2 linked regions of the Archangium violaceum genome follow. The main gene of each other region encodes a partner of the protein of the gene in region 2 in a complex. Links are inferred from orthologs where the notes say so. Each region holds a gene or a part of one and is shown on either strand. Other genes may lie near its edges.

Region 1 (2,914 bases), 630 kb from region 2 along the record:
AGCCCGCGGAAGAGCCCAAGCCGGAGCCCAAGCCCGCTCCCGCGGTGGCCAGCAAGCCCGCGGAGGAGCCCAGGCCGCGCCCGACACCCAGGCCCACGCAGGCGCCCAGGAAGGCGCCGGTGGATGAGGACGTGCGGCTGCCGAAGCCGAAGCGTACCGGCCTCTACATCGGGCTCGGGGTCGTGGCGATCGCCGTGGCCGCCGCGGTGGTGGTGTTCGGCCAGTCGGGTGGAACGCCCACGCCTCCGCCGGAGTCGAAGCCCGCGCCCACCGAGCAGGTGAAGGCACCGGAGCCCGAGAAACAGGTGCCCGAGGCGAAGGCGCCGGAGACGAAGCCGCCCGAGACGCAGGCCCAGCCGGAGCAGCCGGCCACCGCGGCCCAGACGCCCGTGCCCGACGCGGGGACTCCTTCCCAGGCCACCGAGCAGCCGGCCGTCGCCGCGAATGGCACCCCGCCCGCGGAGGATGACGACAAGGACGACGAGCCGGAGCAGGCCGAGACGCAGAAGCTGAGCCCCGAGGCCCAGTACGCCGAGCTGGCGCGCCGGGCCAAGAGGCTCCAGGCGACCGGGCGCTACAAGGCCGCGGCCTTCGCCTACCGCAAGGCGCTCAACCTCAAGCCGGACTCGGCCGAGGCGAAGGCGGGCCTGGGCATCTCCCTGGTGCGCAGCGATTCGAGCTACCGCGAGGCCGTCAAGCTCCTGGAGGACGCGCTGAAGGACCAGCCCAACAACGCCCATGCGTGGCTGTGCCTGGGCATGGGCCGGCAGATGGTCCAGCAGGACAAGAAGGCGATCGACGCCTACAAGCGCTATCTCTTGTTGGAGCCCTCCGGCCAGTACGCCAACGACGTGCGCGCCGCGCTCAAGTCGCTCGGACAGTAGGCGGGGCGGCGGGCTCCTGGTAGAGAGGATGCCCTTGCTCGTACTCGGAATCGAAACCTCCTGTGATGAGACCGCCGCCGCCCTCGTGGAGGACGGCCGGCGCGTGCTCGCCGACGTCGTCTCCACCCAGGTGGACATCCACCGTCGCTGGGGTGGGGTGGTGCCGGAGCTCGCCAGCCGCAACCACGTGGTGCAGGTCATGCCCGTCCTGCACGAGGCCCTCACCCGGGCTGGCAAGACGCTCGACGATGTGGACCTCATCGCCGTCACCTCGGGGCCCGGTCTCATCGGGGCCCTTCTGGTGGGCGTGCAGGTGGCCAAGTCGCTGAGCCTCGCCACCGGCAAGCCCTTCGTCGGGGCGAACCACCTCGAGGGACACCTGCTCGCCATCCGGCTGCTGGAGGATGCGCCGGAGCCGCCCTTCCTGGGGCTCGTCGTCTCCGGTGGTCACACCAGCCTCTACGAGGTGCAGGACTACGGCCGTTACCGGCTGGTGGGCAGCACCCGCGACGACGCCGCCGGCGAGGCCTATGACAAGACGGCGCGCATCCTCGGCCTGCCGTACCCGGGTGGGTTGCCCATCGATCAGCTCGCGCAGAAGGGGAACCCGGAGGCCATCCGGTTCCCCCGCGCGCTGCCCGGCGCGGAGAACTTCGACTGGTCCTTCTCCGGGCTGAAGACGGCGGTGCTGCACCACGTGCGCAAGCACGGCGTCCCCGAGGGGCAGGAGCTGGCGGACCTGTGCGCCTCCTTCCAGGAGGCCGTGGCGGACGCGCTGTCGAAGAAGTTCGTCGCCGCCGCGCGCCGGCTGGGCCTGAAGCGCCTGGTGGTGTGCGGAGGCGTGGCGGCCAACTCGCGGTTGCGCTCGCTGTGCCAGGAGCGCGCCGCGGATCGCAACCTGCAGCTCTACCTCCCGCCGGTGCGGTTGTGCACGGACAATGGCGCGATGATCGCCGTGGCCGGCTACGAGGCCTGGCGCCGGGGTCTTCGCGGCGACTTCAACCTGTCCGCGGATCCGGCCTGGCGCATGTGAAGGGACACCCTCGTGGATACACCTCGTGACATCCTCCAGCGTCATGGCCTGAGGGCCAAGCACAGCTGGGGTCAGAACTTCCTGGGCGACCCGGACATCCTGGAGGCCATCGCCGACGCGCTGGAACTGCGCGACGGCGAGCCGGTGGTGGAGCTGGGCCCGGGCCTGGGGCACCTGACGCGCTTCCTCGCCGCCACCGGCGCGCGCGTCACGGCGGTGGAGAAGGACCGGGACATGATCTCCGTGCTGGAGAAGGAGGCCATCTCCGGCGTGCGCGTGGTGGACGGCAACGCGGCCACGGTGGACTTCGCCGAGGTGGCGGGTGCGCCCGAGGTGAAGGTCGCCGGCAACCTCCCGTACCACCTGACGAGCTCCATCCTCTTCCAGGTGCTGGAGCAGCGCGAGCACGTGACGCGCGCGGTCTTCACCCTGCAGAAGGAGGTGGTGGATCGGCTCGCGGCCGAGCCGGGCGGGCGCGATTACGGCCTGCTCACCGCCATCCTGGGCCTCTACTTCACCTCGGAGAACCTCTTCGACATCGACGCCCGTCGCTTCCATCCGCCGCCCAAGGTGGACTCGGCGGTGCTGCGGCTCATCCGCCGCCCCGAGCCCCTGGCTCCCGTGGTGGATGGCGCGCGCTTCATCCGCCTGGTGAAGGCGGGGTTCGCGCAGCGTCGCAAGACGCTCTTCAACTCACTCAAGTCGGACAAGTCGCTGGGCTCGACGGAGCAGCTCCAGCGGGCACTGGAGACGGCGGGCATCGATCCGATGCGGCGCGCGGAGACGCTCTCGTCCGAGGAGTTCGCCGCCATCGAGCGCGCGCTCGGTCCCGTTGGTGGGTAGTCCCGCGGTGGGTAGTCCCGAAGGGGCGCCACGATTTGGCGTCCGAGCCACTCTGGTGTTAACGAAAGAGTGGCTCGGAGAGGATTGATGAAGCCCCTGCCACTGGAGGCGCTGGAGCCGGTGCTCAACCGGTTCGGTGTGGTGTACGCGGTGT
Region 2 (5,952 bases):
ACTTCGCTGGCCGCTTCCTGGGCCGCCACAAGCTCTACCCCGCGGTGAGCCCCAACAAGACCTGGGAGGGCTTCGCTGGCGGCCTGGTGGGCTCGGTGGGAGGCATGTTCATCGCCCGGGGCTTCTTCTTCCCCGTGCTCACCGTGGCCGACTGTCTGCTGCTGGGAATTTTCGGCGGCATCCTCGGTCCCATCGGGGACCTGTGCGAGTCCATGCTCAAGCGGGCCTATGGGGTGAAGGATTCCGGCCGAATCATCCCCGGGCACGGCGGCATCCTGGATCGCATCGACGCGCTGCTCTTCAACGCCCCCCTGGTGTTCGTCTACGTCACGTTCGTGCGCGGCCTGCTTCCGTAGCGCCCGCCGATTGTCCGGTCGGCGGGGGCGCGACCTCGGAAGCGCATTGTCGGGCCAGGGTCCCACGGTTAGTGTTGGGTCCATGCTTCAAGGTCCTGGTCTGTTCATCCTGCTGCTTGGCGTGCTCATCACCGTCCATGAGCTGGGCCACTTCCTCGTGGCCAAGGCCTGCGGGGTGAAGGTCGTCCGGTTCTCCATCGGCTTCGGGCCGAAGCTCTTCGGCTTCACCAAGGGGGACACGGAGTACCAGGTCGCCATGCTGCCCCTGGGCGGCTACGTGAAGATGGCGGGGGACTCACCCTATGAGGAGATGAGCCCCGAGGACGCGCAGCGGGGTTTCCTCAACGCCACGCCCTGGAAGCGGGCCCTCATCGTGGCGGCCGGGCCCTTCTTCAGCCTGGCCTTCCCCGTCATCATCTACTTCTTCGTCTTCGTCGGGGCGCACGAGGCCATCTCCACCCGGGTGGGCTTCGTGGATCCGGCCATGCCCGCGGCGGCCGCCGGAATCCGGCCGGGAGACCGCATCATCGCCGTGGATGGGGAGAAGGTTCAGACCTTCGATGATCTGCGCAGCGCCTTCGTGGGCCGCTTCGATCGCCCCCTGCCCATCACCGTCGAGCGCGATGGCACGCAGTTCATCGCCAATGTGACGCCGCGCAAGGTCATCGAGTCCAACCCCGTCGAGTCGGTGGAGCGGGGGCAGATCGGCATCCAGCCCGCCCGCAAGCCCGCGGTGGTGGGCGTGCCGCCGGGCTCGCCGGCCGCCGAGGCGGGGCTGAAGACCTTCGACCGCATCCTGTCCATCAACGGCGTGAGCATTCCGGACGAGGCCGCCTTCCTCGAGCAGGTCGCCAAGACGCAAGGGCCTCTGGAGCTCACCGTCCAGCGCTCGCGGCCCGTGGAGGCCGGCGCGGTGGTGGGGCAGGTGCCTTCCGTCGTCAAGCTGACGGTGCCGAGGCAGGAGGGCGAGGGCTTCGCGGCCCTGGGCGTGGAGCCCTCGGACCTGTACGTGGTCGCCGTCAGCCCCGGCAGCGTGGCGGAGAAGGCCGGCATTCGCGCGGGGGATCGGCTCGTCTCCTTCAATGGTCAGCCGCTGAACTCCTTCAACGTGCTGGCGGCGGAGCTCAGCACCCTGAAGGACCAGTCCTTCCAGCTCTCCTGGCGCTCGGCGGCGGATGGGCAGGAGCACTCGCAGACGCTCTCCCAGGCGATGCGGACCAGCAAGGACGAGCTCGGGCAGGAGTTGTCCCGGCTCGAGCTGGGCATAAGGCCCTGGCTGCCCTCCGCGGCGGAACTGCTGCCCCTGGACACGGTGACGGTGCAGGTCAGCATCCCCGAGGCGCTGCGCCAGTCCGTCGTCATCGTGCCCAAGATTGTCGGGCAGATGGTGACGGTCATCGGCCGTATCGTGAGCGGGCAGATGTCCACGAAGACGCTGGGCGGGCCCGTGATGATGTACCAGCTGGCCTCCAAGAGCGCGGAGCAGGGCTGGGAGAGCTACCTCCACCTGATGGCCGTCATCTCCATCAACCTGGGCGTGATGAACCTGCTGCCCATCCCCATCCTCGATGGCTTCGGGCTGCTGTCCGCCCTGTGGGAGGGCATCCGCCGCCGTCCCATCTCGGTGCGCGTGCGCGAGATGGCCAACGTCGTCGGCCTGGTGTTGCTCGTGGCGCTGATGGTGATGGCTTTCTACAACGACGTGACTCGCTGAAGAGGTGAGATGCGGCGACTGTTCGTGGGGTTGATCCTGGGGCTGGGAGTGTTGGCGGGCTGTGCGCCGCGAGCCACCCGGCCCACGCGCGAAGAGGAACCCGAGGTGGTGCGGCCGGAGAAGCCGCCCAAGTCCCGAGCATGGTTGGAGGAGGGGATCGCCTCGTATTACGGCCCGGGCTTCGCCGGCCGGCCCACGGCCAGCGGTGAGAAGTTCAATCCCCAGCACCTCACCGCCGCCCACAAGAAGCTGCCCTTCGGTTCGTGTCTCCGGGTGGTGAACATGGAGAACGGGCGCTCCGTGGAGGTGCGCGTCAACGACCGCGGCCCCTTCGTCAAGGGACGCGTGGTGGACGTGTCGACCGCCGCCGCGAAGAAGCTCGGCATGATGGACAAGGGCCTGGCCCGGGTGCGCCTCTACCGCTGCGCGGACCGGGTCTCGTTGCTCTCCGTCCCCTTCGGGCCGCTGGCGGGGTAGAAGCCTCCCCATGTTCCTCGCGCTCGACACCTCCACCCTCACATTGTCCCTGGCCCTCGTGGAGCGGGAAGGGGAGGGCGTGCGCGTCCTCGAGCACGTGGTGGTGGGGCCGCCGAAGAAGCAGAGCGAGGTGCTGCCCGGCGTCGTTGGCGAGCTGCTCGCGCGGCACGGAGTGGCGCTCAAGTCCCTGGAGGGCCTCGCCATCGGCCTGGGCCCGGGCTCCTTCACCGGCCTGCGCATTGGCCTGTCCTGCGTGAAGGGGCTGGCGTACGCGGCGGGACTCAAGGTGGCCGGGGCCTCGTCGCTCGCGGCCGTGGCACTGGAGGGCCCCGAGGGTTCGCCCCTCTTCGCCCTCGCGGTGGCACGAAAGGACGACCTCTACCTGGGGCCCTACCGGCGCGTGGGACAGCGCGTGGAGGCGCTCGGCCCCGAGGAGGCGATGCACCCGGAGGAGGTGGCCGCGCGCATGGCCGCCGAGCCGGAGGCGCTCGCCCTGGGACCCGCCCTGCCCGAGTACCGCGCGGCGCTGGAGCGTCATGGCGTGGCTCCCTCGCGGCTGTTGAGTGAGCCTTCCTTCCCCTCGGCGGTGGCGCTGTCGTACCTGGTCCGCTTCCCCGAGGAGCAGACGGTGCAGGCGATCTTCGCCCTGGAGCCGCACTACGTCCGGGCCTCCGAGCCCGAGCGCAACCCCAAGTTCCCCCCGCTGCCCGGGCCTCCGCCCACCGCGCGTCTCAAGGACGACTGAGGCCGAGGCGCTCGAGGTCCGCCGGGGTGTCGACGTCGAGGAGTCCCTCGGTGAAAGGCACGAGGGCCAGTCGCGCCTGGTGGCGCATCAGCACGGGTTTGGCTCCCTGGTGCCCGCTCAGCGCGAGGAGCTCGGGAAGGAGCTCCGCCGCGAACGCCGCGGGCACCCCGAAACCGCCCTCCCCACCATAGTCGCTGGCGGCGGCCGGGTGGCCGCGCGTCACCCGCTCCACGAGCGCACGAAGGTGCTCCGGCGTGACGAAGGGCTGATCGCACAACATGAGCACGGCCTGCTCGTCCCGGGGGCGGGAGGTGTCGGCGAGCAGGGCCTCGATACCGGCGCGGATGGAGGTGCCCGGCCCCTCGGCCCACCCGGTGTTGTGCGCGAGCCGGATGCGTGCACCGCCGAGCGCCTCCGCTACGGCTTCGTTGGAGGCTCCGGTGACGACGATGACGCTCCGGGCCCCACTCTCATTCGCCAGGCGCGCGGCTCGGCACACGAGCGGTTCCCCCTCCAGGCGCACGAGCTGCTTCGGCGTGCCGAGGCGCGACGAGGCGCCCGCGGCGAGCACGATGGCCGAGAAGGGGAGGGCGCCCGCGGAGCTCATGCGCTCTTCCTATGCGTCTCCTCTGGCTGGGACAGGTGGATGGGCCCGTCATGCTGCCGGAGGTGGGCGCCTTCGCTCTGGGACAGCACGGCCTGGATCTCCGCGGCGATCGACAGGGCGATGGCCGCCGGGGTGTCACCACCGATCTTCAGTCCCACCGGACTATAGAGGCGCGCGAGCTGCTCCGGGGTCGGAACGAACTCATCGGCCATCTCGCGCAGGAGCTGCTCGCCCCGGCGTCGGGGGCCGAGCAGCCCGACGTAGGCCACGTCGAGCTTCAGGAGCACGGGCAGCAGACGCAGGTCGGCGAAGTAGTTATGGCTCATGACCACCACGGCCGAGTGACGCCCGGTGGGCACGTGCGGGACGACGTTCTCGGGATGCGCGTGCACCACGCGCTCGGCACCCGGGAAGCGCGCCGGATCGCACATCGCCGGCCGGTGGTCCACCACCGTCACCCTCCAGTCGAGCTGACGGGCGATGGAGACCAGGGGCACCGCGTCCGGACCCGCGCCGTAGATGGTGAGGTGGACGGCGGGCGGTACGAGGTCCACGAAGCACTCGATGCCGCCTTCCGGCAGCTGGAGCGTCCGCACCAGGGGACGATCCGTCGCGAGCGCTTCCCGGGCGAGCCCGTGCGCCGCCTCACGCAGGGCCATGGCGGAGGAGGGGGCATCCGCGTCTCCCTCCTTCACCAGGACAGTGCCGAGAAGACCTTCGAGGGCGGGAGGGGCCTCGAAGGCGGTGACGAGCGCCCGGGGTGCGTCGGCGGAGTTCATTCCGCACAGCAGCCGCCGGGTCTCGGCATCGAGCCGCCAGGGCTCAAGCTTCTCGAGCAGCACATCGAGCGCACCCCGGCACCCGAGGCCGAAGCCGATGAGCCCGTCGTTCTCGCCCGTCATGTCGAAGCGAAGGCGCCGCGAGGCACCCGTGGCGAGCACCTCGCGCGCCGTCTTCGCGATCTGCGGCTCGAGACAGCCGCCGCTGATCAGCCCGACGGGCACTCCCTCCTTCGTGATGAGGAGGCGCGCCCCGGCCCGGCGATACGTCGAACCGCTCGTGCGGACCAGGGTCCCGACCACGAGCGGCTCGCGGGCTGCGGCGGCTCCCTCCATGACGGCGAGGAGCTCGCTCACACTCACGTGGGCTTACCTCCCGTGAGCTTGTGGTTGCTGATCGGCAGGGTGCGCAGGCGCTTGCCGGTCGCGGCGAAGATGGCGTTCGTCACGGCCGGGGCGATGGGCGGCACGCCGGGCTCTCCCACGCCACCGGGGGCCTCGCCACTCTCGACGATCTCCACGGCGATCTCCGGCATCTCGTAGGGAGCCAGCATCGAGAAGTCGTGGAAGTTGCTCTGCTCGACGCGGCCATTGCGCAGGGTGATCTGCCCGCGCAGCGCGGCGGAGAGCCCGTAGACGACGCCACCCTCCATCTGGGCGACGATGGTGTCCGGGTTGACGTACCGGCCACAATCAACCGCCACCCACACCTTGTGGACCGTCAGTCGGCCGTCCGCCGTGACCGAGACCTCGGCCACCTCGCCGACGATGCTGCCGAAGCTCTCGGCGATGGCGATGCCGCGGAAGCGGCCCTCGGCGGGAGGCGTCTCCCACTTCGACATCCGGGCCACGGTGTCGAGCACCTTGACGAAGCGCGGGTGCGACTTCTCGAGGAGGGCGCGGCGGAACTTGTACGGATCCTGCTTCGCCGCGTGCGCCAGCTCGTCCATGAAGCTCTCCACGTAGAAGGCGTTGTGGGAGCTACCAACGGAGCGCCAGAAGCCCACCGGCACGCCCGTGTCGACGATGGCGGCCTGGATGTGCTGGTTGGGGCACTCGTACTTGAAGTCGGCCAGGCCCTCGATGGTCGTCATGTCGATGCCGTTCTTGCCGACGCCACCGAACGTCGTCCACCGCTTCATGATGGAGGGGCCGGCGATGTTCGCCGTGAAGGCCACGGGCAGTCCGTCCTCACCGAGCCCGGCCCTCATCTTCACGAGGGTCGCAGGCCGGTAGAAGTCGTGCTGGACGTCCTCCTCGCGCGACCAGATGAG

Evidence for each region.
Region 1: the proteins of tsaB (region 2) and tsaD are in contact, whole or in part, in a solved structure (PDB 4WQ4), measured with the Escherichia coli proteins. The link is inferred for Archangium violaceum from one-to-one orthologs.

What each region holds. Positions count from the first base shown.
Region 1 is NZ_CP069338.1:6,677,769-6,680,682, forward strand. It holds tsaD (tRNA (adenosine(37)-N6)-threonylcarbamoyltransferase complex transferase subunit TsaD), read left to right. Parts: upstream 1-912; coding sequence 913-1,917; downstream 1,918-2,914. Other genes in the region: JQX13_RS28635 (response regulator), read left to right, coding at 1-884; rsmA (16S rRNA (adenine(1518)-N(6)/adenine(1519)-N(6))-dimethyltransferase RsmA), read left to right, coding at 1,930-2,760; JQX13_RS28650 (hypothetical protein), read left to right, coding at 2,848-2,914.
Region 2 is NZ_CP069338.1:7,310,775-7,316,726, forward strand. The notes cover bases 1,520-4,424. They hold tsaB (tRNA (adenosine(37)-N6)-threonylcarbamoyltransferase complex dimerization subunit type 1 TsaB), read left to right. Parts: upstream 1,520-2,557; coding sequence 2,558-3,292; downstream 3,293-4,424. Other genes in these bases: rseP (RIP metalloprotease RseP), read left to right, coding at 1,520-2,070; JQX13_RS31335 (septal ring lytic transglycosylase RlpA family protein), read left to right, coding at 2,080-2,547; JQX13_RS31345 (nucleotidyltransferase family protein), read right to left, coding at 3,279-3,899; JQX13_RS31350 (XdhC family protein), read right to left, coding at 3,896-4,424. Outside these bases: JQX13_RS31325 (phosphatidate cytidylyltransferase), read left to right, coding at 1-356; more of rseP, read left to right, coding at 439-1,519; more of JQX13_RS31350, read right to left, coding at 4,425-5,041; JQX13_RS31355 (xanthine dehydrogenase family protein molybdopterin-binding subunit), read right to left, coding at 5,038-5,952. UniProt on the Escherichia coli protein: Required for the formation of a threonylcarbamoyl group on adenosine at position 37 (t(6)A37) in tRNAs that read codons beginning with adenine.